One region of the Lysinibacillus sp. FSL M8-0337 genome, then DNA from elsewhere that is predicted to be linked to it. Evidence: a T-box and tRNA genes for the amino acid it is inferred to sense, from the RefSeq annotation. Region 1 holds a T-box; the other regions hold tRNA genes.
The links. A T-box is a leader RNA that pairs with one kind of tRNA and senses whether it is charged. The one in region 1 lies ahead of tyrS (tyrosine--tRNA ligase), so its partner is inferred to be a tRNA-Tyr.
Positions count from the first base shown of each region.

Region 1 (9,390 bases):
GTGTGTTGGAGCGAATCTAAAGGGTCAAGCGCTTAATATTAACGGAGACACTGTGGCGAGTGAAGTAGCCCTCGCTGTGGGCGCGGAGAGCTTACTTCTTGTTACGGATGTCTCCGGTATTCGTATTCAAGGTGACTATCAAACAGAAGTAACGCCTTCTTTAATAACACAGTGGATTGAGGAAGGTCATATTTACGGTGGAATGATTCCTAAAGTGCAAGGGGCAATCGAATGTCTAAATGCAGGAATTCCATCAGTGCAGATTGTTGGAGATACATTAGTAGGTACAACGATTTTGCCGTAAGGGGAAGGTATGGACGTCATGTTGTGGAGATGGCGTCCAAAAAAATAACTTGAGGAGCTGATAGAATGAGTGCTTTATTTGGAAACTATGGCAAACGTCGTGCACAAATCGTAAAAGGGCAAGGAACCGTTGTGGAAGATGCAAGTGGCAAAAAATATTTAGATTTCACAAGCGGCATTGCCGTTGTTAGTCTTGGGCATGCACACCCTGCTATTGTCAAAGCGATTCAAGAACAAAGTGAAAAACTTTGGCATATATCGAATTTATTTGATATACCTGGGCAAGAAAAAGTTGCTCAAAAATTAGTGGCAGATACACATTTGAAGTATGCGTTTTTCTGTAATAGTGGTGCTGAAGCTAATGAAGCGGCCATCAAACTAGCACGTAAGCATACTGGGAAACATCATATCATTACTTTTGAAAAATCATTCCATGGTCGCACGTTTGGCGCAATGTCAGCAACTGGTCAAGGCAAGGTACATAATGGATTTGGACCACTTGTCGATAAATTTACAACACTTCCATTCAATGATGTAGCGGCACTTGAAGCAACCGTTGACGATTCTGTGGCAGCCATTATGCTGGAGATGATTCAAGGTGAAGGTGGTGTGAATAGTGTCACGCCTGAATTTGCAGCTGCTATCGCAAAAATTTGCGAAGACAAAGGTATTTTATTAATTGTCGATGAGGTGCAAACTGGTATCGGAAGAACAGGAACGCGCTATGCATATGAGCAAACCGTATTACAACCCAATATTGTGACATTAGCAAAAGGCTTAGGCGGAGGATTCCCAGTAGGAGGAATGTTAGGAACAGCAGAGTTCTATGACACATTCGGTCCTGGGACGCATGGTACTACATTTGGTGGTAATCCATTAGCAATGCATGTTGCGGAAACGGTTCTTGATTATGTATTTGAGCCAAGTTTTTTAGAAAATGTGCAAGACTTATCTTCATATTTTGTGAAGCAATTGCAAGCCAATTTACCAACAAGTTATACGGTACAAGGGCAAGGATTATTACTTGGAATCGGTTGCGGTGATGCAGAAGTAGCACCTTATATTACAGCAGCGGAGGAAAAGGGTTTACTACTGGTAGGCGCAGGCCCAAATGTCATTCGACTTTTACCACCGCTTACAGTGACTAAAGCAGAGATTGACGAAGCTGTACAAATTTTAAAAACAATTTTACTATAATCTATAGTTGGCTTGTAAACTACTATAGATAAGCCGAAAAAAGTGTTAGGTTGACTGCAGTCAATCAAACACTTTTTTTGCTTTGCTGTGCGCTACGACAGTTGTTTTGTGGAAGCTTTCCTAACGATTCACTAGATATTTTATTGGAGTTGTTTGACTAATGTTGTAACAAGATTCGGAAGCCAATCGTTTAAATGGCTAAATTTGAAGCCAGCTGCTTCTGCTTTTGAATTCGACATATACCAATGTGTTGGAATGCCATACGGTGATTGTGATGTTTCATCACCGCCAATTAGTGATATTTTGGCTCTTTTTCCAGTTTCCTGCTCAATAAGTGCAAGTAATGCTTGTAATGAAATAGTACCTGTTGCTGTGGCGTTATACGGACCTTCAATCGGTGCAGTTCCAGCAAAATATAAAAATGCTGCTGCTTCATCATCGGTAATATAACTCATTTTTGCTTCAATATTTGGAATGGATATTGGTTGCCCATTTAAAATGCGCTCAACATGAAAATGTAGGCGACGAGTATAGTCATGCTCACCAAGGACAATTGGGAAACGTACAGCGACAACTGGAAATGATACTTCTTTAAAAAGGACAGCTTCTGCTTGACGTTTGCCTTCACCGTATGTGAAATCATCTCTATCGCCCATACGAATCTCGTAGTCATACGGATTAAAATCAGTTTCAGATTTCATCTTTCCATCCGCTTCATACGTCGAGAGCGTAGAGGTAAAGACGAGCTTTTTAGTTTTATTTTGTAAGATCTGCGCAATTTTCTGGGCCTCATTTGGAGAGTAACAAATATTATCGTAGACGATATCCCACGTTGTAGTAGCGAGTGCTTTTGTCAATGCTTCAACATCATTGCGATCAACCGAAAGCTGTTGAACTTGTGCTCCGAAAGGATTGCCGCTTTGACCGCGAGTTAAAATCGTAACGTCATGGTTATTCTCGAGGCAAAGCTCCACCAATTTTTTACCGAAAAAGCGTGTGCCCCCTAAAACTAGAATTTTCATGTTATCTACCCCTTTGTTTAGTAGTCCTCTTAATAATGACAAAAAAATAGGCTTACTACAATTGAAATTTCAATGTAGTAAGCCTAAATGATTATTCAGTTGGCGGTTCTGTAGGTGGTGTCGTCTCTCCGTTATTTCCTCCAGTAGAGCCGGAACCATTGTTACCATTAGACCCGTTGCCACTAGAGCCGGAACCATTGTTACCATTAGATCCGTTGCCGCTAGAGCCAGAGCCATTGCCACTAGAGCCGTTGCCGCTTGAACCGGAGCCATTGCCACTAGAGCCGTTGCCGTTAGAGCCAGAGCCATTGCCACCAGAACTAGAGCCATTATTGCCAGAGCCATTGCCGTTATTCCCATTCACTGGTGGAATAGGAACCTCTGGCGTCGTTGGTTGTTCGCCTTTGTCCTCTTCTTCTGGTTTTGTCTCACTACCACCTGTTGACGCAACATTTGACTGTGGTGAAGTTAAACCAGTAATGTCAACTGCTACAACTACATAAGCTTGTCCGCTTGCGACGGTTATACTTTGCGTTGCTTCTAGCACTGAAGTAACTAGTGTGTGACCACCATTTGTTACATTATAAATTCGATAGCCTACCACATCATTAGATGAGCCACTCCAAGACAGTGTATTGCCTGAAATGGATGCTGTTACAGCCGCTGGTGGACTACCATCTGCTGGGAAGTCGACAGCTGATACAGATGAATTTGATAGTGATGAATTTTTAGGAAGTAGGCTTGCAGGGTTCCCACCTAGTCTACCTAACATCCGTTTAATAAAGGCTTGGTTAATACCAGCGCCACTAGATTTTACAAATTCTGCTGGTGTGTTTGGATGTGCATTATACGTTTTACCTTTAATCGTTACGACGCTTGAGGAAGCGAGGCTATCATCAGGTCGTGACGGTAAAAATACTTTTGCGTTAAATAAATCTGAGCGTACCAATCCTGCATTTGCACAAGCAGCAGAAGGTGCTAGACCAGAAATACCACAGAATGAAGCAGTCACAACATTTTTTGGTGCCTTAAAGTTTGAAGGAGCATCAATTAATTTAGGATCTACATCATACATAGAATTCATTAAAGTACCCCATAGCTTGTTAATACGTACACTTGGTTGTAAATACGTATTATTAAAGGCATAAAGTGAGCGTTGTTTATCGTAGCCCATCCATACACCAAGTGAAACATTTGGATTATAGCCTACTAACCAGACATCATTATAGTTTTGGGAAGTACCTGTTTTAGCTGCAAAATCAGAAGAGAATTTTAATGTATTTCTTGCAACTGTACCTGTTCCTTTTGTTAAAACATCTCGTAACATATCCGTTACGATATAAGATGTCTCAGGGCTAAACACTTGTACAGGTTCAACTTTATGTTGGTAAATAAGATTTCCATCTTGGTCTTCGATTTTTTCAATCATATAAGCATCGATAAATTGACCACCGTTTGCAAAAGTTGCAAACGCATTTGTATTTTCTTCAACAGTTGTACCTTTTTGTAAAGCGCCAATCCCTGTTGCAAGGTTTGTATAGTCTTCAGGTTTTAATTGTGAGAAGTCCATTTTTGCTAAAAATTCAGCAGGACGTCTATTTAAAATATCATAGTATAAGCGTAGGGCTGAAATGTTTTGTGAGTCAGCTAATGCTTCACGTGCTGGAATAAGGCCACGCTCATCATTTGTCAAATAGTTGTTAGGACTCCAAGAGCCAATAGAGAACTTGACGTCAACTAATGGACTTCCTGCACCAATTACGCCATATTCAATGGCTGGGGCATAGACAAGTAATGGTTTCATAGTTGAACCGTTCGAGCGGTAAGCTTTAGTAGCGTGGTTTAATTGATTTGTTTTAAAATCACGACCACCTAGGAAGCTTAAAATTCGCCCTGTGCTATTTTCGATTAAAATACTACCAACTTGAACAGGCATTTGCACATCGATTTCCTCACCTGTTACAGGATCTTTGTCTTTACCCGTATATGTCTGACCGTAGTATTTAAAATTATCGGCTGCTTTTTGCATAGCATCAAACATATCCTTGTTGATAGTGGAATAAATACGATAACCTTTTGAACGAATGTCTCGGTCTGCCAAAATCGAATATTTTTCTTGTAATTTTTCTTCCGTTTTTAAACGTTCTGAATCAATACCATCTTCATTGGCTAGTTTTTCAGCAATAATTTCTTTTGCTCGTTCCTCTAGCTCAAACGTTAACCATGGATAACGATCCTCAGGACGTGCTTCTGGTGTACGGAAGTCTGCTGTAATATCATATGCGAGCGCATCTTCATACTGTTTTTCATTAATGTAGCCAGCTTCATTCATGCGGTAGAGCACCGTTTTCATACGATCGATGCCTAATTTTAATGCTTCTTCACTTTTTAGCACACCTGTATTTGTAAATGGTGTGTAAGTATAAGGTGCCTGAGGAATACCAGCTATGTAAGCGGCTTGAGGAAGCGTTAAATCCTTTGCTTTCACATTAAAAATACCTTCAGCTGCTGTTTCAATACCTGCGATATTACGCCCTGTTGCATTTCGACCATAAGGAATAATATTTAAGTACGCCTCTAATATTTCTTCCTTTGTCATAAAGTGCTCTAAGCGCATGGCAAGTAGCAGTTCCTTCGCTTTTCGCTCATAGGAAACTTCATTTGTTAACACTTGGTTTTTAATAAGTTGCTGTGTTAATGTAGAGCCACCTGTCTGTGTGGCAGAGTTTGTAACGTCTTGCAGCAATCCTCGAATAACAGCTTTTGGAACAATCCCATTATGTTCACGGAAATATTCATCTTCCGTTGCGAGTACTGCATTAATTAAGTCAGGGGCTACTGCGCTAAGAGACGTTTCACGACGTTCTAAATCTGTACGTAATTTTCCCATATAAATATCGTTGGCAAAATAAATTTCACTTGTTTCCTCATAGTTGAAGATAAGGTTTCGTAACTCTTCTTTCGAACGTAAAGGCTCTTCTTGTACAAGTGAGGCAAAATAGCCGGCGCCAACAGAACCAACAAATACAGTGCCTACCAATGCAAAGACTAAAAATAGTAAAAATAAGTTCCAGACGACGCTGCCTGAAATACGTAATGTCTTCATCCATTTTTGTTCGAGAAATGCATCGATCTTTACATTGATTTTCTCAATCCAATCCTTCAAGGTATCGACCTCCTAAAATCTTGTTTATTATAGCATATAATGAATTGTCTCGAACATAGTTATTGACATTGAAAGAGAATCGTATAGAATAATGCTTATAGTTTTCTAGTGATGAAGAGTTTGCAGTAGTGTCTATATTCCCTGTTTAGAGAGCCAGCGGTTGGTGAAAGCTGGTCATAATGTAGAGACGAATTACGTACTTGGAGCTTAGACGTGCGCGCCTGCGATAAAGGCGGCTGAATGAAGAGGAAGATGGATGACATCTTCAAGCTGGGTGGTACCGCGTTAGTTATTAACGTCCCTGCATGCAATTTGTTGCGTGTAGGGACTTTTTTGTTTCTACACGCTAAAAGATGACAATTTAGGAGGAAGAAACAATGACAAACGAATTATTACAAGATTTAGAATGGCGTGGATTGTTGTACCAACAAACGGATGCTGAGGGCATGGCAAAACTTCTAGCAGAACAGTCTGTTTCTCTATACTGTGGGGTAGATCCAACAGCTGACTCAATGCACATCGGTCACATCGTCCCTTTATTAACGCTTCGTCGCTTCCAAAAAGCTGGCCACCGTCCAATTTTACTTGTTGGTGGAGCAACAGGAATGATTGGGGACCCTTCTGGACGCTCTGAAGAACGTCAGCTTCAAACAGTGGAGCAAATTGACAAAAACGTGCAAGCCATTCGTGGACAATTAGAGCGTATTTTTGATTTTGCACAAGATGGAAATGGCGCGCAACTTGTTAATAACCGTGATTGGATTGGGAATATTAGTACAATTGAATTTTTACGTGATTACGGGAAATTAATCAATGTTAATTACATGTTAGCAAAAGATACAATTGCTTCACGTCTTGATTCAGGTATCTCATTTACGGAATTTGCTTATACATTAATTCAAGGTATTGATTACAATCACTTGTACAACAATTACAATTGTCGCATTCAAGTGGGTGGCTCTGATCAGTGGGGCAATATTACAACTGGTTTAGAAGTTATTCGTAAAACACATGAAGAAGAAACAAAAGCATTTGGTATTACAATTCCGTTAGTAACAAAAGCAGATGGTACAAAATTCGGTAAAACAGCTGGTGGTGCTGTATGGTTAGATAGCAAAAAAACATCTCCGTACGAATTCTACCAATTCTGGATTAATGCTGCGGATGCGGATGTTATTAAATACTTAAAAATCTTTACGTTCTTAACACGTGAAGAGATTGAAGCATTAGCTGTATCTGTGGAAGAGGAACCTCATTTACGTAAGGCACAAAAAGCTTTAGCAGAGGAAATGACACGCTTAATCCATGGTCAGGAAGCGCTAGACCAAGCTATTCGCATTACGGCTGCATTATTCTCTGGCGATTTAAAAGCACTTTCAGCACAGGAAATGAAGGATGCATTTAAAGATGTTCCTTCTATTGAAATGGCTAAAGAGGCAAAAAATATCGTAGATTTACTTGTGGAAGCAGGGATTTCATCTTCAAAACGTCAAGCTCGTGAAGATGTGACAAACGGTGCCATTAGCGTAAACGGTGAAAAAATCACAGATTTAGAATACAACGTCGATGCAAAAGATCGTTTAGAAGATGCCTTTAGCATTGTACGTCGCGGCAAGAAAAAATACCATATGGTCAAATTTGTTTAGGGTGTCAGGCACTCAAACAATTTTCACACAATTCAACCTCCCTTCGAATGTTTTAGTTCGAGGGGAGGTTTTTATTTTAGCAGTGTAAGAAATTAGGTAGAGTGATTTGCTGATAGCTTTCAGGGTGTAGCAGTTGAGCAAGTTTAAGTGCACCTTCCACTAATCGAGGGGATGGACGGCAATATAACCACTCTTCCATTACGTATACCTGTTGCATTTGAACCGCTTGTAGCTCGCTGGCACCTGGTCGTTTTAATAAATGGGCTGGTTTAATTCGCTCATAGGCAACACCTACCCACGCCATCAGTATATAATTTGGATTACGTCGAACAATTTCTTCCCACTCTGTTTGGACATTCGCTAACTCAAAATCGTGAAATAAATTTTGGCCTCCTGCAAGTTTGCTAATTTCGGTTAACCAATTGACTTGACCAGGCGTGAAAATAGGATTTGGCCACCACTCCCAATATAAAGTAGGGTGAGTGGAAACCGTTTGTGCCACCGCTTGAAGCTGGGCAATAAATTGTAAATATTCCGTTGCAACTTTTTGGGCGTGCTCCGTTACGCCACAAGCAGCACCTAGTGTTAGAAGATCTTGCGCTATTTCGTTTAATGAGTTGGCATTAAAAACAATGTGGGGAATGTTCCTTTCCTGTAATGCTTCTATATTTTTCTCCATGCCTGGTACACTTAACGAGGCAAGTACTAAATCGGGCTGCAATGCTTCTAATGCATCCATATCAATTGATAAATCGGGACCAAGCTTTGGTAATGCATGCACAGATGCAGGCCAATCTGAAAAATCATCAACACCTACAAGTTGATGGGTCAATCCTAAGTAAGCAACAAGCTCTGTGTTGCTTGGACAAATGGAAATTAAACGCATATGTTTCCCCCATATCTTTTTAAGAAAAGTATAGCTGTCACTAGGCACACATACAATAAGCGAAGGTTTTTTGTTCCACAGAAAATGACGTGCCTCCAGGAGACACGTCATTGTTATTAATATTTTAAGACAGTACAACCGCTTCAAGTGACTCTGTAGGTTTTCCTACAGGCCCCATTGCAGCAGTAATAATTTGTTTAATGTCCTCCAATGTAGCTTTACGAGGATTCGTTGCTGCACAAATGTCTAGCATTGCATTTTTAGCTAAAATTTCAATATCTTCATCCTTCGCACCTAACTCACGGAAGCCGCTTGGGATATTTAAATCTTTTGATAATTTTTCAATGGCAGTAATTGCTTTTTCAGCAGCATCACGTTTGCTAATCCCTTCAACATTTTCACCTAATAACTCAGCGATGCGTGCAAACCGCTCAGTACGTGCTGTTAAGTTGAAGCGGCACACATGTGGCAATAAAATCGCATTACATACACCGTGTGGTAAGTTGTAGAAGCCACCTAATTGATGAGCAATCGCATGTACATAGCCAAGTGAAGCATTATTGAATGCCATACCCGCTAAAAATTGCGCATACACCATTTGCTCACGTGCTTCTAAATCAGCACCGTTTGCGTAGGCACGAGGTAAAAATTCAGGCACTAGCTGAAGTACTTTTTCAGCACAGGCATCAGTAATTGGTGTTGCATTAGTCGATACAAACGATTCGATTGCATGTGTTAATGCATCTACACCCGTTGCAGCTGTTAGAGCTGGAGGTAAGCCAATCATTAACTCAGGGTCATTAATCGATACAAGTGGTGTCACATGTTTGTCAACAATCGCCATTTTTACTTTCCGAGCAGTATCTGTGATGATTGTAAAACGTGTCATTTCGCTTGCTGTACCAGCAGTTGTATTAATCGCGATTAATGGCACCAGTGGGTTTTCTGATTTGTCAACGCCTTCATAATCATGAATGCGTCCACCATTCGAAGCAATAAGTCCAATACCTTTTGCTGCATCATGTGCACTACCGCCTCCAAGCGATACGATAGAATCACAATTTTCTGCATGATAAACAGCAATTCCATCTTCGATGTTTTGATCTGTTGGATTTGGTTCTGCTTTAGGGAAAATTGCAACATCAATTCCAGCTGCTGTGATGATGTTAG
Region 1 is NZ_CP151996.1:3,395,181-3,404,570, reverse strand. Features, by position in the region: gene argB (acetylglutamate kinase) at 1-304, shown strand, start outside; gene MKY08_RS16450 (acetylornithine transaminase) at 370-1,500, shown strand; gene MKY08_RS16445 (NAD-dependent epimerase/dehydratase family protein) at 1,641-2,522, opposite strand; gene MKY08_RS16440 (transglycosylase domain-containing protein) at 2,614-5,688, opposite strand; T-box leader at 5,791-5,994, shown strand; gene tyrS (tyrosine--tRNA ligase) at 6,066-7,334, shown strand; gene MKY08_RS16430 (cobalamin-binding protein) at 7,411-8,220, opposite strand; gene MKY08_RS16425 (iron-containing alcohol dehydrogenase) at 8,345-9,390, opposite strand, start outside.

Region 2 (9,390 bases), 1.4 Mb from region 1:
TAGTGATGACTGCTGGTGGCTATAAATTTATGGATTTTGTAAAGATTGGCGTACCATTACAAGTTATTATGTTTATTGTGATGATGCTTGCAGTTCCATTTTTCTTTCCGTTTTAGAATTTGTATTTTTGTTTAGTTTCTTGCTGTTTTCCACTGTAGTGTTAGTTAAGCTACAGTGGAAAGCGAAAAGCAATGGCATTAGATTTAAAGCAAATAGAAATTTGTATAATGAAAACGAGAAAGAGGATAAGGTTTGTTTTATATTAAGAACTTATTTATTTTAGGAATAGTCTTTTATGTAAAGATAGGCATTCGAGTAAAGAAAGATGTGCGTTTTAGAAAGAAAGTAGAATTAATAGGGCAATAAAAAATTTGGGCACTTATATAGGAAGGTTTTCGATTTTCTAATTTATAAAGTATAATTTTATAAAGGTTTTTAATATAATTTGATATTTTTATAGAAAAAATACTTGCAAAGGTTATAGAATCGTGATAAATTATTACTTGTCGCTAAGACGATGTAACATTAGTATTACAAACTACTTAAAAACAATATAAAAAAGTGTTGACAAGAACGTTTGTAAATAGTATGATATAAAAGTTGTCGCTTCTGAAAGAAGATAAAATATTTCAAAAAAGTTGTTGACAACAAAAAAATAAAATGTTATGATATAAAAGTTGCTAAAAACAAACGGCGACGAAATGAACCTTGAAAACTGAACAAGCAAAACGTAATCAATATAGTTTTTAGTAGCTAACTTCGTTAGTGAACGAAACAAAATTTTGGACATCAAAATTGATGCCAGCAAAACAATTTGAGCTAATCAAATTTCTTTTATGGAGAGTTTGATCCTGGCTCAGGACGAACGCTGGCGGCGTGCCTAATACATGCAAGTCGAGCGAACAGAGAAGGAGCTTGCTCCTTCGACGTTAGCGGCGGACGGGTGAGTAACACGTGGGCAACCTACCTTATAGTTTGGGATAACTCCGGGAAACCGGGGCTAATACCGAATAATCTATTGTTCCTCATGGGACAATACTGAAAGACGGTTTCGGCTGTCGCTATAGGATGGGCCCGCGGCGCATTAGCTAGTTGGTGAGGTAACGGCTCACCAAGGCGACGATGCGTAGCCGACCTGAGAGGGTGATCGGCCACACTGGGACTGAGACACGGCCCAGACTCCTACGGGAGGCAGCAGTAGGGAATCTTCCACAATGGGCGAAAGCCTGATGGAGCAACGCCGCGTGAGTGAAGAAGGATTTCGGTTCGTAAAACTCTGTTGTAAGGGAAGAACAAGTACAGTAGTAACTGGCTGTACCTTGACGGTACCTTATTAGAAAGCCACGGCTAACTACGTGCCAGCAGCCGCGGTAATACGTAGGTGGCAAGCGTTGTCCGGAATTATTGGGCGTAAAGCGCGCGCAGGTGGTTTCTTAAGTCTGATGTGAAAGCCCACGGCTCAACCGTGGAGGGTCATTGGAAACTGGGAGACTTGAGTGCAGAAGAGGATAGTGGAATTCCAAGTGTAGCGGTGAAATGCGTAGAGATTTGGAGGAACACCAGTGGCGAAGGCGACTATCTGGTCTGTAACTGACACTGAGGCGCGAAAGCGTGGGGAGCAAACAGGATTAGATACCCTGGTAGTCCACGCCGTAAACGATGAGTGCTAAGTGTTAGGGGGTTTCCGCCCCTTAGTGCTGCAGCTAACGCATTAAGCACTCCGCCTGGGGAGTACGGTCGCAAGACTGAAACTCAAAGGAATTGACGGGGGCCCGCACAAGCGGTGGAGCATGTGGTTTAATTCGAAGCAACGCGAAGAACCTTACCAGGTCTTGACATCCCGTTGACCACTGTAGAGATATGGTTTTCCCTTCGGGGACAACGGTGACAGGTGGTGCATGGTTGTCGTCAGCTCGTGTCGTGAGATGTTGGGTTAAGTCCCGCAACGAGCGCAACCCTTGATCTTAGTTGCCATCATTTAGTTGGGCACTCTAAGGTGACTGCCGGTGACAAACCGGAGGAAGGTGGGGATGACGTCAAATCATCATGCCCCTTATGACCTGGGCTACACACGTGCTACAATGGACGATACAAACGGTTGCCAACTCGCGAGAGGGAGCTAATCCGATAAAGTCGTTCTCAGTTCGGATTGTAGGCTGCAACTCGCCTACATGAAGCCGGAATCGCTAGTAATCGCGGATCAGCATGCCGCGGTGAATACGTTCCCGGGCCTTGTACACACCGCCCGTCACACCACGAGAGTTTGTAACACCCGAAGTCGGTGAGGTAACCTTTTGGAGCCAGCCGCCGAAGGTGGGATAGATGATTGGGGTGAAGTCGTAACAAGGTAGCCGTATCGGAAGGTGCGGCTGGATCACCTCCTTTCTAAGGATATTTTCGGAATACAAACCTTGGGTTTGTAAGATTACGTTTTGCGTTCAGTTTTGAAGGTTCATCATTACGATGAAATACTTCAAAACTGTGCTCCTGTCGCTACGCTTTCGTCGCAAATTTGCGAAGAAGTAGAAACAGGTAGTGAATTTGTTCTTTGAAAACTGGATAAAACGACATTGAAATTGTAACAAACACATTTATTTTTTAAATTAAGTTTTTAGGCTTAATAACTAGGTTAAGTTATTAAGGGCGCACGGCGAATGCCTTGGCACTAGGAGCCGAAGAAGGACGGCACTAACACCGATATGCTTCGGGGAGCTGTAAGTGAGCTTTGATCCGGAGATTTCCGAATGGGGGAACCCACTACGTTTAATCGCGTAGTATCTTGACGTGAATACATAGCGTCTTGAAGGCAGACCCAGGGAACTGAAACATCTAAGTACCTGGAGGAAGAGAAAGAAAAATCGATTCCCTGAGTAGCGGCGAGCGAAACGGGAAGAGCCCAAACCAAGAGGCTTGCCTCTTGGGGTTGTAGGACACTCTATACGGAGTTACAAAGGAATGAGTTAGATGAAGCGACTTGGAAAGGTCCGCCAGAGCAGGTAAAAGCCCTGTAGTCGAAAGTTCATTCCCTCCAGAGTGGATCCTGAGTACGGCGGAACACGTGAAATTCCGTCGGAATCCGGGAGGACCATCTCCCAAGGCTAAATACTACCTAGTGACCGATAGTGAACCAGTACCGTGAGGGAAAGGTGAAAAGCACCCCGGGAGGGGAGTGAAAGAGATCCTGAAACCGTGTGCCTACAAGTAGTTAGAGCCCGTTAATGGGTGATAGCGTGCCTTTTGTAGAATGAACCGGCGAGTTACGATTACGTGCGAGGTTAAGCTTTAGAAGGCGGAGCCGCAGCGAAAGCGAGTCTGAATAGGGCGAATTAGTACGTGGTCGTAGACCCGAAACCAGGTGATCTACCCATGTCCAGGGTGAAGGTGAGGTAACACTTACTGGAGGCCCGAACCCACGCACGTTGAAAAGTGCGGGGATGAGGTGTGGGTAGCGGAGAAATTCCAATCGAACTTGGAGATAGCTGGTTCTCTCCGAAATAGCTTTAGGGCTAGCCTCGTGATGAGAATACTGGAGGTAGAGCACTGTTTGGACTAGGGGGCCATCCCGGTTTACCGAATTCAGACAAACTCCGAATGCCAGATATTTATACACGGGAGTCAGACTGCGAGTGATAAGATCCGTAGTCAAAAGGGAAACAGCCCAGACCACCAGCTAAGGTCCCAAAGTAATCGTTAAGTGGAAAAGGATGTGGCGTTGCACAGACAACCAGGATGTTGGCTTAGAAGCAGCCATCATTTAAAGAGTGCGTAATAGCTCACTGGTCGAGTGACGCTGCGCCGAAAATGTATCGGGGCTAAACGATTCACCGAAGCTGTGGATTGACATCTACGATGTCAGTGGTAGGAGAGCGTTCTAAGTGCGTTGAAGTCAGACCGGAAGGACTGGTGGAGCGCTTAGAAGTGAGAATGCCGGTATGAGTAGCGAAAGACGGGTGAGAATCCCGTCCACCGTATGACTAAGGTTTCCTGAGGAAGGCTCGTCCGCTCAGGGTTAGTCGGGACCTAAGCCGAGGCCGATAGGCGTAGGCGATGGACAACAGGTTGATATTCCTGTACCACCTCCTCACCGTTTGAGAAATGGGGGGACGCAGTAGGATAGGGTAAGCGCGCCGTTGGTTGTGCGCGTCCAAGCAGTAAGGCGTGTGTGTAGGCAAATCCGCACACTGTAACGTTGAGCTGTGATGGCGAGTCCGTATGGACGAAGTTCCTGATTTCACACTGCCAAGAAAAGCCTCTATCGAGGTGAGAGGTGCCCGTACCGCAAACCGACACAGGTAGTCGAGGAGAGAATCCTAAGGTGTGCGAGAGAACTCTCGTTAAGGAACTCGGCAAAATGACCCCGTAACTTCGGGAGAAGGGGTGCTCTTGAGCGTGCAAGCGCATGAGAGCCGCAGTGAATAGGCCCAGGCGACTGTTTAGCAAAAACACAGGTCTCTGCAAAACCGTAAGGTGACGTATAGGGGCTGACGCCTGCCCGGTGCTGGAAGGTTAAGAGGAGTGGTTAGCGCAAGCGAAGCTGCGAATTGAAGCCCCAGTAAACGGCGGCCGTAACTATAACGGTCCTAAGGTAGCGAAATTCCTTGTCGGGTAAGTTCCGACCCGCACGAAAGGCGTAACGATCTGGGCACTGTCTCAACGAGAGACTCGGTGAAATTATAGTACCTGTGAAGATGCAGGTTACCCGCGACAGGACGGAAAGACCCCGTGGAGCTTTACTGTAGCCTGATATTGAATTTTGGTACAACTTGTACAGGATAGGTAGGAGCCAGAGATCTCGGAGCGCCAGCTTCGAAGGAGGCGTCGGTGGGATACTACCCTGGTTGTATTGAAATTCTAACCCATGCCCCTTAGCGGGGCAGGAGACAGTGTCAGGCGGACAGTTTGACTGGGGCGGTCGCCTCCTAAAAGGTAACGGAGGCGCCCAAAGGTTCCCTCAGAATGGTTGGAAATCATTCGTAGAGTGTAAAGGCACAAGGGAGCTTGACTGCGAGACCTACAAGTCGAGCAGGGTCGAAAGACGGGCTTAGTGATCCGGTGGTTCCGCATGGAAGGGCCATCGCTCAACGGATAAAAGCTACCCCGGGGATAACAGGCTTATCTCCCCCAAGAGTCCACATCGACGGGGAGGTTTGGCACCTCGATGTCGGCTCATCGCATCCTGGGGCTGTAGTCGGTCCCAAGGGTTGGGCTGTTCGCCCATTAAAGCGGTACGCGAGCTGGGTTCAGAACGTCGTGAGACAGTTCGGTCCCTATCCGTCGTGGGCGTAGGAAATTTGAGAGGAGCTGTCCTTAGTACGAGAGGACCGGGATGGACACACCGCTGGTGTACCAGTTGTCTTGCCAAAGGCATCGCTGGGTAGCTATGTGTGGACGGGATAAGTGCTGAAAGCATCTAAGCATGAAGCCCCCCTCAAGATGAGATTTCCCATTACGCAAGTAAGTAAGATCCCTCAAAGACGATGAGGTAGATAGGTTCGAGGTGGAAGTGTGGTGACACATGGAGCTGACGAATACTAATCGATCGAGGACTTAACCAAAAAAGTTTGAAACATTCAATGAACGTTTATCCAGTTTTGAGAGAACGAGTTCTTTCAACTGAATAAGTGAAGTGATGATGGCAAAGAGGTCACACCCGTTCCCATATCGAACACGGAAGTTAAGCTCTTTAGCGCCGATGGTAGTTGGGGGCTTCCCCCTGTGAGAGTAGGACGTCGCTTCGCTTATTTTTTATGTGGAGGATTAGCTCAGCTGGGAGAGCATCTGCCTTACAAGCAGAGGGTCGGCGGTTCGAGCCCGTCATCCTCCACCATTTATTTATTATGAAATTACTATTATCGCGGGGTGGAGCAGTGGTAGCTCGTCGGGCTCATAACCCGAAGGTCACAGGTTCAAATCCTGTCTCCGCAACCAAATAAAATTAAGGTCCCGTGGTGTAGCGGTTAACATGCCTGCCTGTCACGCAGGAGATCGCCGGTTCGATCCCGGTCGGGACCGTCCTTATTTGCCGGTGTAGCTCAGTTGGTAGAGCAACTGACTTGTAATCAGTAGGTCGTGGGTTCGACTCCTATCGCCGGCACCATCCCTTGGAGGGGTAGCGAAGTGGCTAAACGCGGCGGACTGTAAATCCGCTCCTTAGGGTTCGGCGGTTCGAATCCGTCCCCCTCCACCAGCTCTTTATTCAATAGGGGCATAGTTCAACGGTAGAATAGAGGTCTCCAAAACCTTTGGTGTGGGTTCGATTCCTACTGCCCCTGCCAAATTTTTTAGGTTAGACTACTGTTATATTACATATGGCGGTTGTGGCGAAGTGGTTAACGCATCGGATTGTGGTTCCGACATTCGTGGGTTCGATTCCCATCAGTCGCCCCATAATAAAATATTGGGGTATAGCCAAGCGGTAAGGCAACGGATTTTGATTCCGTCATGCCTAGGTTCGAATCCTAGTACCCCAGCCATTTATTTCTTAATATGAGCCATTAGCTCAGTTGGTAGAGCATCTGACTTTTAATCAGAGGGTCGAAGGTTCGAGTCCTTCATGGCTCATCATATTTGCGGGTGTGGCGGAATTGGCAGACGCACTAGACTTAGGATCTAGCGCCGCAAGGCGTGGGGGTTCGACTCCCTTCACCCGCATCATCTATATTTCAAATTTATAATTGCCAGAATAAATAATCTTATGCACATGCGGAAGTAGTTCAGTGGTAGAACACCACCTTGCCAAGGTGGGGGTCGCGAGTTCGAACCTCGTCTTCCGCTCCAAATGTGCCGGGGTGGCGGAACTGGCAGACGCACAGGACTTAAAATCCTGCGGTAGGTGACTACCGTGCCGGTTCGATTCCGGCCCTCGGCACCATTTTTAATATTTAGCGCCCGTAGCTCAATTGGATAGAGCGTCTGACTACGGATCAGAAGGTTGTGGGTTCGACTCCTGCCGGGCGCGCCAATAAATGAACGGAATGTAGCTCAGCTTGGTAGAGCACTTGGTTTGGGACCAAGGGGTCGTAGGTTCGAATCCTGTCATTCCGACCATCTTTTTAAAAAATGGGGCCTTAGCTCAGCTGGGAGAGCGCCTGCCTTGCACGCAGGAGGTCAGCGGTTCGATCCCGCTAGGCTCCACCATAATTGTTTCATTCCGGAGGTATACCCAAGTCTGGCTGAAGGGATCGGTCTTGAAAACCGACAGGCGGGTAACACCGCGCGGGGGTTCGAATCCCTCTACCTCCTCCATTTTCCGGGTCAGTAGCTCAGTTGGTAGAGCATTAGATTGAAGCTCTAAGTGTCGGCGGTTCGATTCCGTCCTGACCCATCCTTTTTGCGGGTGTAGTTTAATGGTAAAACCTCAGCCTTCCAAGCTGATGTCGTGAGTTCGATTCTCATCACCCGCTCCAAGAGGGGCCTATAGCTCAGCTGGTTAGAGCGCACGCCTGATAAGCGTGAGGTCGATGGTTCGAGTCCATTTAGGCCCATTATAAAGATATTCCGAAGTAGCTCAGTTGGTAGTAGCACCTGACTGTTAATCAGGTTGTCGCAGGTTCGAGTCCTGCCTTCGGAGCCACGGCCCCTTGGTCAAGCGGTTAAGACACCGCCCTTTCACGGCGGTAACACGGGTTCGAATCCCGTAGGGGTCATCAAGCATGTAGCATATTGTTGCTACATGCTTTTTTGTGTTTTTAAGTATTTAATTATTATCACTAAGGCATTCAGTATTGCGTAAATCATCTAACTTTTAATTTTTCGTTTAAATTTGAACAAAGTATTTCATATATAAAAGATGTATGTTTTCTTACGGATTTTTTCGTGGTGAATTGTATGCTGTTCATCTAATATGGGGATAGATGGAGGAAAACGACATGAATTTACAAGAGATACAACGTTTTTTAGCACTTTATCAATTGGAACAAAATGAGTCGGAACAATGGCTTACAAATAGATTACAGCAAGTTGTCACAGAGGGCGCATATACTCCTACAACGGAAGAGCTTACTTTTGGCGCGAGAGTAGCATGGCGTAATAGTAATAAATGTATTGGGAGATTATTTTGGCAATCACTTCATGTTGAGGATGCACGTGAGGTTTTAGATGAGCATGCTATTTTTGAGAAATTACTTCACCATATTCAATATGCAACAAATGGTGGTAAGATTCGCCCGACTATAACGGTATTTGCCTCTGATAGAGTAAAAATATGGAATCATCAGCTTATACGTTATGCAGGTTATGAAACAGAAGCAGGGATTATTGGTGATCCCCATTCGGTGGCATTTACTAAAGTGTGTGAATCACTTGGTTGGCAGGGAGCAAGAACACCATTTGATGTGCTACCACTTGTGATCCAAGTAGATGGCCGTAAACCGCAATGGTTTCCAATCCCGAGTGGTGATGTATTAGAGGTTGCGATTCGTCACCCTGAACATCCTAAGGTAGGAGAACTAGGAATGAAGTGGTATGCGGTGCCAATTATATCGAGCATGCGCTTTCAAATGGCGGGTATTGACTTTCAGGCAGCCCCCTTTAATGGCTGGTATATGGGGACAGAAATTGGAGCACGGAATTTAGCTGATCATGACCGTTATGATATGTTACCGAAGATAGCAGAAATTTTTAATCTTGATACAACAAAGCAAGCATCTCTTTGGCGTGATCGTGCGCTAGTAGAATTAAATATTGCTGTTCTTCATTCCTTTAAAGAAGATGGCGTAAGTATTGTTGATCATCATACCGCAGCACAGCAATTTAAGCTATTTGAAGAAGCAGAGCACAAGGCAGGGCGCGATTTAACAGGCAACTGGACTTGGTTGATTCCACCATTATCGCCTGCAACGACACATATTTTCCATAAGCCGTATGTAAATGTCTATCATACACCTAATTATTTTTACCAAAAACCCCCATACTAATGATAAAGAGGCAGCTCATTGTAGAAAATGAACTGCCTCTTATTAATTGATATATTCATTTTTAGAAGCTCTAAATGAACAGAAGAAGAGTAGAGCTGTAACGGCAACAAATAGCCACCCAGCGATATTCCAGCCGCCAAATAAATCATGTAAATAGCCAAATAAAATTGGACCGACTGCGGCTAATAAATAACCTAAGGATTGTGCAAAGCCAGATAAATCTGCCGCCTCAAAAGCCGTACGTGTACGTAATGTAAAGAACATCATGGCAAGTGCAAATGAAGCCCCACCTGCTAAGCCAAGCAATATCATCCACAACACAGCAAAACTAGTCCATTCCATCACAACGCCTGTAAAACCAATGATATAAAATGCTGTAAACATTAAAACGAGTGGTCGCTGGGATGTCATTTTGCTAGCGATTATAGGCACAACTAATGCCATGGGCACTTGTGAGATTTGCATGATGGAAAAC
Region 2 is NZ_CP151996.1:219,972-229,361, forward strand. Features, by position in the region: gene MKY08_RS00985 (SLC13 family permease) at 1-116, shown strand, start outside; rRNA gene MKY08_RS00990 (16S ribosomal RNA) at 834-2,385, shown strand; rRNA gene MKY08_RS00995 (23S ribosomal RNA) at 2,628-5,555, shown strand; rRNA gene rrf (5S ribosomal RNA) at 5,623-5,738, shown strand; tRNA gene MKY08_RS01005 (tRNA-Val) at 5,752-5,827, shown strand; tRNA gene MKY08_RS01010 (tRNA-Met) at 5,854-5,928, shown strand; tRNA gene MKY08_RS01015 (tRNA-Asp) at 5,940-6,012, shown strand; tRNA gene MKY08_RS01020 (tRNA-Thr) at 6,022-6,097, shown strand; tRNA gene MKY08_RS01025 (tRNA-Tyr) at 6,104-6,187, shown strand; tRNA gene MKY08_RS01030 (tRNA-Trp) at 6,202-6,275, shown strand; tRNA gene MKY08_RS01035 (tRNA-His) at 6,312-6,387, shown strand; tRNA gene MKY08_RS01040 (tRNA-Gln) at 6,399-6,473, shown strand; tRNA gene MKY08_RS01045 (tRNA-Lys) at 6,489-6,561, shown strand; tRNA gene MKY08_RS01050 (tRNA-Leu) at 6,570-6,651, shown strand; tRNA gene MKY08_RS01055 (tRNA-Gly) at 6,703-6,777, shown strand; tRNA gene MKY08_RS01060 (tRNA-Leu) at 6,783-6,871, shown strand; tRNA gene MKY08_RS01065 (tRNA-Arg) at 6,885-6,961, shown strand; tRNA gene MKY08_RS01070 (tRNA-Pro) at 6,971-7,047, shown strand; tRNA gene MKY08_RS01075 (tRNA-Ala) at 7,062-7,137, shown strand; tRNA gene MKY08_RS01080 (tRNA-Ser) at 7,153-7,245, shown strand; tRNA gene MKY08_RS01085 (tRNA-Phe) at 7,252-7,324, shown strand; tRNA gene MKY08_RS01090 (tRNA-Gly) at 7,333-7,406, shown strand; tRNA gene MKY08_RS01095 (tRNA-Ile) at 7,411-7,484, shown strand; tRNA gene MKY08_RS01100 (tRNA-Asn) at 7,497-7,573, shown strand; tRNA gene MKY08_RS01105 (tRNA-Glu) at 7,575-7,646, shown strand; gene MKY08_RS01110 (nitric oxide synthase oxygenase) at 7,869-8,915, shown strand; gene MKY08_RS01115 (MFS transporter) at 8,958-9,390, opposite strand, start outside.
Region 2: it has a tRNA-Tyr gene. The T-box ahead of tyrS (tyrosine--tRNA ligase) is inferred to sense a tRNA for this amino acid. The anticodon was not compared.

Region 3 (9,390 bases), 460 kb from region 1:
CGTCTTGAAGGCAGACCCAGGGAACTGAAACATCTAAGTACCTGGAGGAAGAGAAAGAAAAATCGATTCCCTGAGTAGCGGCGAGCGAAACGGGAAGAGCCCAAACCAAGAGGCTTGCCTCTTGGGGTTGTAGGACACTCTATACGGAGTTACAAAGGAATGAGTTAGATGAAGCGACTTGGAAAGGTCCGCCAGAGCAGGTAAAAGCCCTGTAGTCGAAAGTTTATTCCCTCCAGAGTGGATCCTGAGTACGGCGGAACACGTGAAATTCCGTCGGAATCCGGGAGGACCATCTCCCAAGGCTAAATACTACCTAGTGACCGATAGTGAACCAGTACCGTGAGGGAAAGGTGAAAAGCACCCCGGGAGGGGAGTGAAAGAGATCCTGAAACCGTGTGCCTACAAGTAGTTAGAGCCCGTTAATGGGTGATAGCGTGCCTTTTGTAGAATGAACCGGCGAGTTACGATTACGTGCGAGGTTAAGCTTTAGAAGGCGGAGCCGCAGCGAAAGCGAGTCTGAATAGGGCGAATTAGTACGTGGTCGTAGACCCGAAACCAGGTGATCTACCCATGTCCAGGGTGAAGGTGAGGTAACACTTACTGGAGGCCCGAACCCACGCACGTTGAAAAGTGCGGGGATGAGGTGTGGGTAGCGGAGAAATTCCAATCGAACTTGGAGATAGCTGGTTCTCTCCGAAATAGCTTTAGGGCTAGCCTCGTGATGAGAATACTGGAGGTAGAGCACTGTTTGGACTAGGGGGCCATCCCGGTTTACCGAATTCAGACAAACTCCGAATGCCAGATATTTATACACGGGAGTCAGACTGCGAGTGATAAGATCCGTAGTCAAAAGGGAAACAGCCCAGACCACCAGCTAAGGTCCCAAAGTAATCGTTAAGTGGAAAAGGATGTGGCGTTGCACAGACAACCAGGATGTTGGCTTAGAAGCAGCCATCATTTAAAGAGTGCGTAATAGCTCACTGGTCGAGTGACGCTGCGCCGAAAATGTATCGGGGCTAAACGATTCACCGAAGCTGTGGATTGACATCTACGATGTCAGTGGTAGGAGAGCGTTCTAAGTGCGTTGAAGTCAGACCGGAAGGACTGGTGGAGCGCTTAGAAGTGAGAATGCCGGTATGAGTAGCGAAAGACGGGTGAGAATCCCGTCCACCGTATGACTAAGGTTTCCTGAGGAAGGCTCGTCCGCTCAGGGTTAGTCGGGACCTAAGCCGAGGCCGATAGGCGTAGGCGATGGACAACAGGTTGATATTCCTGTACCACCTCCTCACCGTTTGAGAAATGGGGGGACGCAGTAGGATAGGGTAAGCGCGCCGTTGGTTGTGCGCGTCCAAGCAGTAAGGCGTGTGTGTAGGCAAATCCGCACACTGTAACGTTGAGCTGTGATGGCGAGTCCGTATGGACGAAGTTCCTGATTTCACACTGCCAAGAAAAGCCTCTATCGAGGTGAGAGGTGCCCGTACCGCAAACCGACACAGGTAGTCGAGGAGAGAATCCTAAGGTGTGCGAGAGAACTCTCGTTAAGGAACTCGGCAAAATGACCCCGTAACTTCGGGAGAAGGGGTGCTCTTGAGCGTGCAAGCGCATGAGAGCCGCAGTGAATAGGCCCAGGCGACTGTTTAGCAAAAACACAGGTCTCTGCAAAACCGTAAGGTGACGTATAGGGGCTGACGCCTGCCCGGTGCTGGAAGGTTAAGAGGAGTGGTTAGCGCAAGCGAAGCTGCGAATTGAAGCCCCAGTAAACGGCGGCCGTAACTATAACGGTCCTAAGGTAGCGAAATTCCTTGTCGGGTAAGTTCCGACCCGCACGAAAGGCGTAACGATCTGGGCACTGTCTCAACGAGAGACTCGGTGAAATTATAGTACCTGTGAAGATGCAGGTTACCCGCGACAGGACGGAAAGACCCCGTGGAGCTTTACTGTAGCCTGATATTGAATTTTGGTACAACTTGTACAGGATAGGTAGGAGCCAGAGATCTCGGAGCGCCAGCTTCGAAGGAGGCGTCGGTGGGATACTACCCTGGTTGTATTGAAATTCTAACCCATGCCCCTTAGCGGGGCAGGAGACAGTGTCAGGCGGACAGTTTGACTGGGGCGGTCGCCTCCTAAAAGGTAACGGAGGCGCCCAAAGGTTCCCTCAGAATGGTTGGAAATCATTCGTAGAGTGTAAAGGCACAAGGGAGCTTGACTGCGAGACCTACAAGTCGAGCAGGGTCGAAAGACGGGCTTAGTGATCCGGTGGTTCCGCATGGAAGGGCCATCGCTCAACGGATAAAAGCTACCCCGGGGATAACAGGCTTATCTCCCCCAAGAGTCCACATCGACGGGGAGGTTTGGCACCTCGATGTCGGCTCATCGCATCCTGGGGCTGTAGTCGGTCCCAAGGGTTGGGCTGTTCGCCCATTAAAGCGGTACGCGAGCTGGGTTCAGAACGTCGTGAGACAGTTCGGTCCCTATCCGTCGTGGGCGTAGGAAATTTGAGAGGAGCTGTCCTTAGTACGAGAGGACCGGGATGGACACACCGCTGGTGTACCAGTTGTCTTGCCAAAGGCATCGCTGGGTAGCTATGTGTGGACGGGATAAGTGCTGAAAGCATCTAAGCATGAAGCCCCCCTCAAGATGAGATTTCCCATTACGCAAGTAAGTAAGATCCCTCAAAGACGATGAGGTAGATAGGTTCGAGGTGGAAGTGTGGTGACACATGGAGCTGACGAATACTAATCGATCGAGGACTTAACCAAAAAGTTTGAAACATTTCAATGCACCGTTTATCCAGTTTTGAAAGAATAAAAAAGTATTTCTTAAATACTTGTAATTATAATGATATATGTTATAATAGGTAATGTCTTTCAAATAGTCTAGTGATGATGGCAAAGAGGTCACACCCGTTCCCATACCGAACACGGAAGTTAAGCTCTTTAGCGCCGATGGTAGTTGGGGGCTTCCCCCTGTGAGAGTAGGACGTCGCTAGGCTATACATACTAAAATTATTCCGAAGTAGCTCAGTTGGTAGTAGCACCTGACTGTTAATCAGGTTGTCGCAGGTTCGAGTCCTGCCTTCGGAGCCATTCTTGGAGAGTTGTCCGAGTGGCCGAAGGAGCACGATTGGAAATCGTGTAGGCGGTTAACACTGTCTCAAGGGTTCAAATCCCTTACTCTCCGCCAGCACTTTAGGATTCCAATCATTAAAGGCCCCTTGGTCAAGCGGTTAAGACACCGCCCTTTCACGGCGGTAACACGGGTTCGAATCCCGTAGGGGTCACCATTTATAACGAATACCCAGATGGAGGATTAGCTCAGCTGGGAGAGCATCTGCCTTACAAGCAGAGGGTCGGCGGTTCGAGCCCGTCATCCTCCACCATTTTTAAAAATCAAAATAGCATTATCGCGGGGTGGAGCAGTGGTAGCTCGTCGGGCTCATAACCCGAAGGTCACAGGTTCAAATCCTGTCTCCGCAACCAAAAATGGTCCCGTGGTGTAGCGGTTAACATGCCTGCCTGTCACGCAGGAGATCGCCGGTTCGATCCCGGTCGGGACCGCCATTTTTAAAATAATAAACATGGGTCAGTAGCTCAGTTGGTAGAGCATTAGATTGAAGCTCTAAGTGTCGGCGGTTCGATTCCGTCCTGACCCATCATGTTTTTTTGCCGGTTTAGCTCAGCAGGTAGAGCAACTGACTTGTAATCAGTAGGTCGTGGGTTCGATTCCTATAGCCGGCACCATGTTTTCCCGGAGGGGTAGCGAAGTGGCTAAACGCGGCGGACTGTAAATCCGCTCCTTAGGGTTCGGCGGTTCGAATCCGTCCCCCTCCACCAGTTTTTTTATAGGGGCATAGTTCAACGGTAGAATAGAGGTCTCCAAAACCTTTGGTGTGGGTTCGATTCCTACTGCCCCTGCCAATTAATTTTATGGCGATTGTGGCGAAGTGGTTAACGCACCGGATTGTGGTTCCGGCATTCGTGGGTTCGATTCCCATCAGTCGCCCCATTTACTATAAAATTAAAATATAACTATAAAGCAATGGCGATTGTGGCGAAGTGGTTAACGCACCGGATTGTGGTTCCGGCATTCGTGGGTTCGATTCCCATCAGTCGCCCCATTGTTGGGGTATAGCCAAGCGGTAAGGCAACGGATTTTGATTCCGTCATGCCTAGGTTCGAATCCTAGTACCCCAGCCATTTATGCGGAAGTAGTTCAGTGGTAGAACACCACCTTGCCAAGGTGGGGGTCGCGAGTTCGAACCTCGTCTTCCGCTCCAATAATATGGCGGCATAGCCAAGTGGTAAGGCACAGGTCTGCAACACCTTTATCACCGGTTCAAATCCGGTTGCCGCCTCCATATTTTTTTCTTAATCGGATACTCCGATTTTTTTTATCTCTAAAGTATTATGCCGGTGTGGCGGAATTGGCAGACGCGCACGACTCAAAATCGTGTTCCTTTGGAGTGTCGGTTCGACCCCGACCACCGGTATCATCACGTACATATACGTTACGTTTAGTAAGATTAGAAAGCTCACAAACCTTGATAGAACAGGGTTTGTGAGCTTTTTACATTTCTTGGGTTACGATAGGAAACGATAAGAATCGAAATCTTTTTACACACATTTTACACACAGGCAGGTTCATTTTACACAAGTTTTTACACAAGCTGCAATCCGAGAAAATGTGATCGATAAAGGAGAGCAAACTAAAAAAGCTCATGTTTGAAAAATAAACATGGGCTTTTTAATTGGATTTAATAAAAGAGGATAATTGTATGTTTGATTCGGCAGCATAGCATGCCTCTGCCTTATGAATAGACCGAACAAAGGAATGTAAGCGCAAATGACGCAAAGAGACATGGGAGATACGTCGTCATAAGTATCACAAAGATTCATTGTGCATAGGGGTACTGGTGAATACGTTTAGAACCAAGAAAATAGTAATACAAACCAAAGCGATGGTTTGTATTACTAATGTTAGTATGCTTCACCTTTTAAAATTATTGAACGCGAGCAAATCCAAATCCTGAAGCGTAGTCATCACCTATAGCAGCTCCATAACCACCTTTAATATCTACTGATTGTGCTCTCGCTTGTAAGTTAGAACGTAGTTGCGTGTTAGACAATGACGGATTTTCAGCCCAAATTTTTGCTGCTAAACCAGAGACATGAGGAGTAGCCATTGATGTGCCGCTAATTGTATTATAACCGCCATTATACCATGTAGAATAAACGGATGAGCCAGGAGCTGAGATTTCAATATCACCTTCCTGGATTACATAATCTCCAGCTGTAGATATATAACCACGTGAAGAGTAATCAGCTACACGATAAGTCCCATTTTGTTGTACATTTTCTAAAGCTGCAACGGCGATTGCATTTGGTAATGCCCCCGGATAACCAATTGTTCCTTGCGCATAGCCTGAATTACCAGCTGCAGCTACTATTAGAACTCCTTTACTGTATGCGTAATTGACAGCACTTGAAATGAGGCTATTATTCGCTGAAGAACCTAGAGACATACTAATAATAGTTTTGGTACCAGTAGCTGTTGCTTGATCTGCTGCATGTCGAATAGCAGCAGCAATATCATCTGAGTATCCAGAGCCGCTATCTAATAACACTTTGTAAGCCCAAAGATCAGCATTTGGAGCTACACCGTAAACGCCTGCTTGATCGCTTCCACCATCAGCTAAGGCCGTACCAGCAACATGTGTACCATGTCCGTTTCTGTCTGTACAGCTGTTGTTAATGGGTGTTGTCGCACCTGTAAAGTCTTTACATTGCTCTACGTTATTGACAAGGTCAGGATGAGAAGTATTTACACCCGTATCGAGTACAGCAATATTAATGTCACTTCCTCCAGTTGTCGATGTTAAAGTATCATTGTTATAAATTGCTTTAATTCCCCAAGGTATTTGTTGAGAAGCTCTTAAAGAAGTTACCAAATCCAGGGTTTCATTTTCTACCATACTATCGTCTTCCAAACCTATCGTATCTAATGTAACGATAGGAACTTTTGTAACTGTGTAATTTTTATTCTTCTGTAATGCTTCGAATTGTTTTTCATTCATATCAGTTGAAAATCCGTTCTCTGTTAATTCCCAACGAACAGAATATTGATTTTTTAATGTTGATTTTTCTGATTTTTTGTTTGTCTCAACATAAACACGGAATTTCTCCTGACCACCGTCGTTTCCTGAGCTATCTTCGCTATCCATCGCTGTTGCGTACACCGGATTTATTACTGATCCTGCAATCAAAAGACTTAGCAACGTACTTTTCACTTTTTTCATTCATTCCAACCCCTTTTCAAATTTAAGTTATAGTACTACAATTTGAATCTACCATAATTTAGGTTTTTTGATTATTGGGAAAATTATGATTATAATAAATGTAAAATATAGTCATTCGATACGGGAGGTTATGAAAATGAAGATAGGTTCATTAATTAAGTACTATCGTACAAAGCTAGGAATGACACAGAATTCAGTGGCGATGGGGATTTGCTCGATTCCTCATTTAAGTAAAATTGAGAATAATAATAAAGAAGCAAATAGCGAGACAATACGTCTACTGCTAGAACGATTAAATATTAGTATTCACGATGTAGAGAATAACGAACAAAATATTATTTGCCTATTAAATGATTTACAAAAACATATAAATTACCTAGAGAATGAGAAAGTAAAAGAGACAATGAGCAAATTAAAAGAATATGAAGAAATAATAGGTTTTACAGAATCTATTTATTTATATGAACTTTATAAGTTACGTTATTATGTGTTTGTTAAAGAGCACAAATTAGCAGACAATCAATTAAGATGGCTAAATGCCCACCGACAAAATTTTTCCCAACATGAAAGGTATTTACATTCATATTATTATGCATTAGTTTTAATTACAAAAGGTAAATATGAGGAAGCAGCTAAAGAACTAACTCAAATACTTCAAATACATCCAGAACTAGGGTCACTAGAAGGAGAGTTTTACTATCATTTCGCTTTAATAAAAGGGCGGTTAGAAGAACCAAGCCAAGCAATTATTTATGGGAAAAAAGCTCTTCAATTCTATAAGGACCAATTTAATTTTAAGAGAATTGTTTTTACATTAATGTCTCTGGCACTCAATTACTCTCGAGGAAAAGTGTTTCACGAAGCAATCGAAATCTATGAACATTTAGTGAGAAATGCGGAGCTATTACAGCAACAGCAGCTATTACCTGCTATATATCACAATTTGGGGGATTTGTACCAAATGAGATGGGAATATGAAAATGCATTAATTTACTTTGAAAAAAGCGCTTCTTTAATGTCAAAGAACTGTGATCATTATCTGCTTTGCTTATATAATTTAGGTGTTACACAATTTCGCTTAGAACAAACGGAAAAAAGTATAAAAACCTTTACTATTCTAAAGGAAGAAGCAAAAAATAAGAAAAAATTAAGTTTTAATTTATTTGCTACTTTTTATTTATATTTGCTAGGAGAAGAAAAAAAGAAAGCAATGGATTTTTTAGAAGGGAGGTTAATTCCATTTACAGCAGATAATGAAGAATTAAAAGAAATGCACCAACAATTTTCTAATTTATTGGGAGAGTATTATCGACAAGAAAAGCAGTTTGAGAAAGCTATGCAATTTATTGAAATCTAAAGGAGAGTGTGAATATGAAGAAAAATGTTGGATTATCAATCTTAATACTGAGTGCTGCAGTAATAATTATATCTGTTCCAATTCATCCACCGGTTTTATAAAAGGCAAGAGTGGTAGAAGGTAGTAGCTCTATCTTATGATTGAGGAACAGTGTTTTTTAAACTCGAAATGTGAGGCACTTCGCAACTGAAAAATTGCCATTTTATTGGATAAGATAAACGTAGCAGCATGTACTTTGTAGGCTTTATATTGAGCCTCAGTGGGTATAATTCTCGTATTAAAGACGTAGCAACCGGGATTAAACGCCAATTGCCTTAGGGCCAAAAAATTGCATATGTATTAAGGGTTCTCATTAATTTGAGAACTCTTTTTTGTTTTATAAGGAATCGTCTTATTACAAGAGGTAGTTAAACATCAAGGGGATTATAAGAATTAAACGCAACTCACATTTAAATGGTATAAAAAATTACAAGAAATTACTAAGTGCATAAAGCTAGCTAGAACATAGCTAGTTAGCGGATATTGCAAATCCATATTTTATCATTTTACTCCAAAACAAGAATTTAGTTTTTATGGTACAATATATTTTAAATGTTTATTTAGGTATATTATGTATAAAAAGAGATATTTCTACTAACTGCTTGTGGAAGTAGTGAGAGTAGTTCTGCTAAGGCAAATGGGGAATGGCGTTGATGAAGTAAATAATCTCTCTTACTAATAAGGGAAGCTAGAGTGATAATTTGCTAGGCTTTGATTTATATAAAAACTACAAAACTTAATAGATCTATCAACACCCCTTGCAACGTATTGCAGGGGCATTTTGCTTTAGAAGAGCTATGTACGCAATTAGAAGTGTAAATATATGATGACTTGGGTATATGGACACTAATGCAATGCAACTCTTCAAAACAGCTTTTAGTTAATATTTATTTTACTTGATGAATAGGATAACAAAGATGGAAGTAAATATAGGGGGAAAAGTATGAAAAAAATAAGTAAGATTTTGATTGTAGTTTTAATTTTAGGGATACTCCAGATTCAGCCTGTTTATGCAGCTAGTTTTAAAGATGTATCATCAGACAATACGTTAAGTACGGAAATAGATTATTTAGTAGAGCGGGGGATTATTAAAGGGTATCCTAATGGTACTTTTAAGCCAAATGAATATGTCACAAGGGCACAGGTAGCTGTTATGATATCACGTGCGTTAGCCTTAAAAACAACGAATGTAAAAAATCCGAAGTATCAAGATGTACCGACATCTCATATTTACTATAAGGAGATTGCTGCGACACAAAATGCTGGAATATTTGATGCAACTAAAAAGTTTAATCCAAACGGCACGTTGACGAGAGCAGATATGGCTATTGTTTTGCAACGAGCTTTTAAATTAAAGGGAACGACGAGCCCATATTATTTTACAGATGTTACAGAAAAGACACCGGGCTATAAAGAAATTTTAGCGGTAGCGAACAATAATATTACGAGCGGTTATCAAGATGGCTCATTTAAACCAAAATTGCCATTAACAAGAGCCCATTTTTCAGCATTCGTAGCTCGTGCATTAACTCTTTCAAATCCCAATTTATTAAAGGATCCTGCCTATACCTATACCTATACTTATGCCTATTATTCACCTGATGATGGTCTAAGATATACATTAAATTATCAATATAGTCATAATGATAATAAAAATGATGTTTGGACAATTACGAATATGACTAATAATAAGCCGTTT
Region 3 is NZ_CP151996.1:3,853,768-3,863,157, reverse strand. Features, by position in the region: rRNA gene MKY08_RS18885 (23S ribosomal RNA) at 1-2,759, shown strand, start outside; rRNA gene rrf (5S ribosomal RNA) at 2,876-2,991, shown strand; tRNA gene MKY08_RS18875 (tRNA-Asn) at 3,010-3,086, shown strand; tRNA gene MKY08_RS18870 (tRNA-Ser) at 3,092-3,183, shown strand; tRNA gene MKY08_RS18865 (tRNA-Glu) at 3,209-3,283, shown strand; tRNA gene MKY08_RS18860 (tRNA-Val) at 3,304-3,379, shown strand; tRNA gene MKY08_RS18855 (tRNA-Met) at 3,405-3,479, shown strand; tRNA gene MKY08_RS18850 (tRNA-Asp) at 3,485-3,560, shown strand; tRNA gene MKY08_RS18845 (tRNA-Phe) at 3,580-3,652, shown strand; tRNA gene MKY08_RS18840 (tRNA-Thr) at 3,665-3,740, shown strand; tRNA gene MKY08_RS18835 (tRNA-Tyr) at 3,750-3,833, shown strand; tRNA gene MKY08_RS18830 (tRNA-Trp) at 3,844-3,917, shown strand; tRNA gene MKY08_RS18825 (tRNA-His) at 3,930-4,005, shown strand; tRNA gene MKY08_RS18820 (tRNA-His) at 4,042-4,117, shown strand; tRNA gene MKY08_RS18815 (tRNA-Gln) at 4,122-4,196, shown strand; tRNA gene MKY08_RS18810 (tRNA-Gly) at 4,202-4,276, shown strand; tRNA gene MKY08_RS18805 (tRNA-Cys) at 4,284-4,357, shown strand; tRNA gene MKY08_RS18800 (tRNA-Leu) at 4,409-4,489, shown strand; gene MKY08_RS18795 (S8 family peptidase) at 5,000-6,295, opposite strand; gene MKY08_RS18790 (helix-turn-helix domain-containing protein) at 6,432-7,652, shown strand; gene MKY08_RS18785 (S-layer homology domain-containing protein) at 8,635-9,390, shown strand, end outside.
Region 3: it has a tRNA-Tyr gene. The T-box ahead of tyrS (tyrosine--tRNA ligase) is inferred to sense a tRNA for this amino acid. The anticodon was not compared.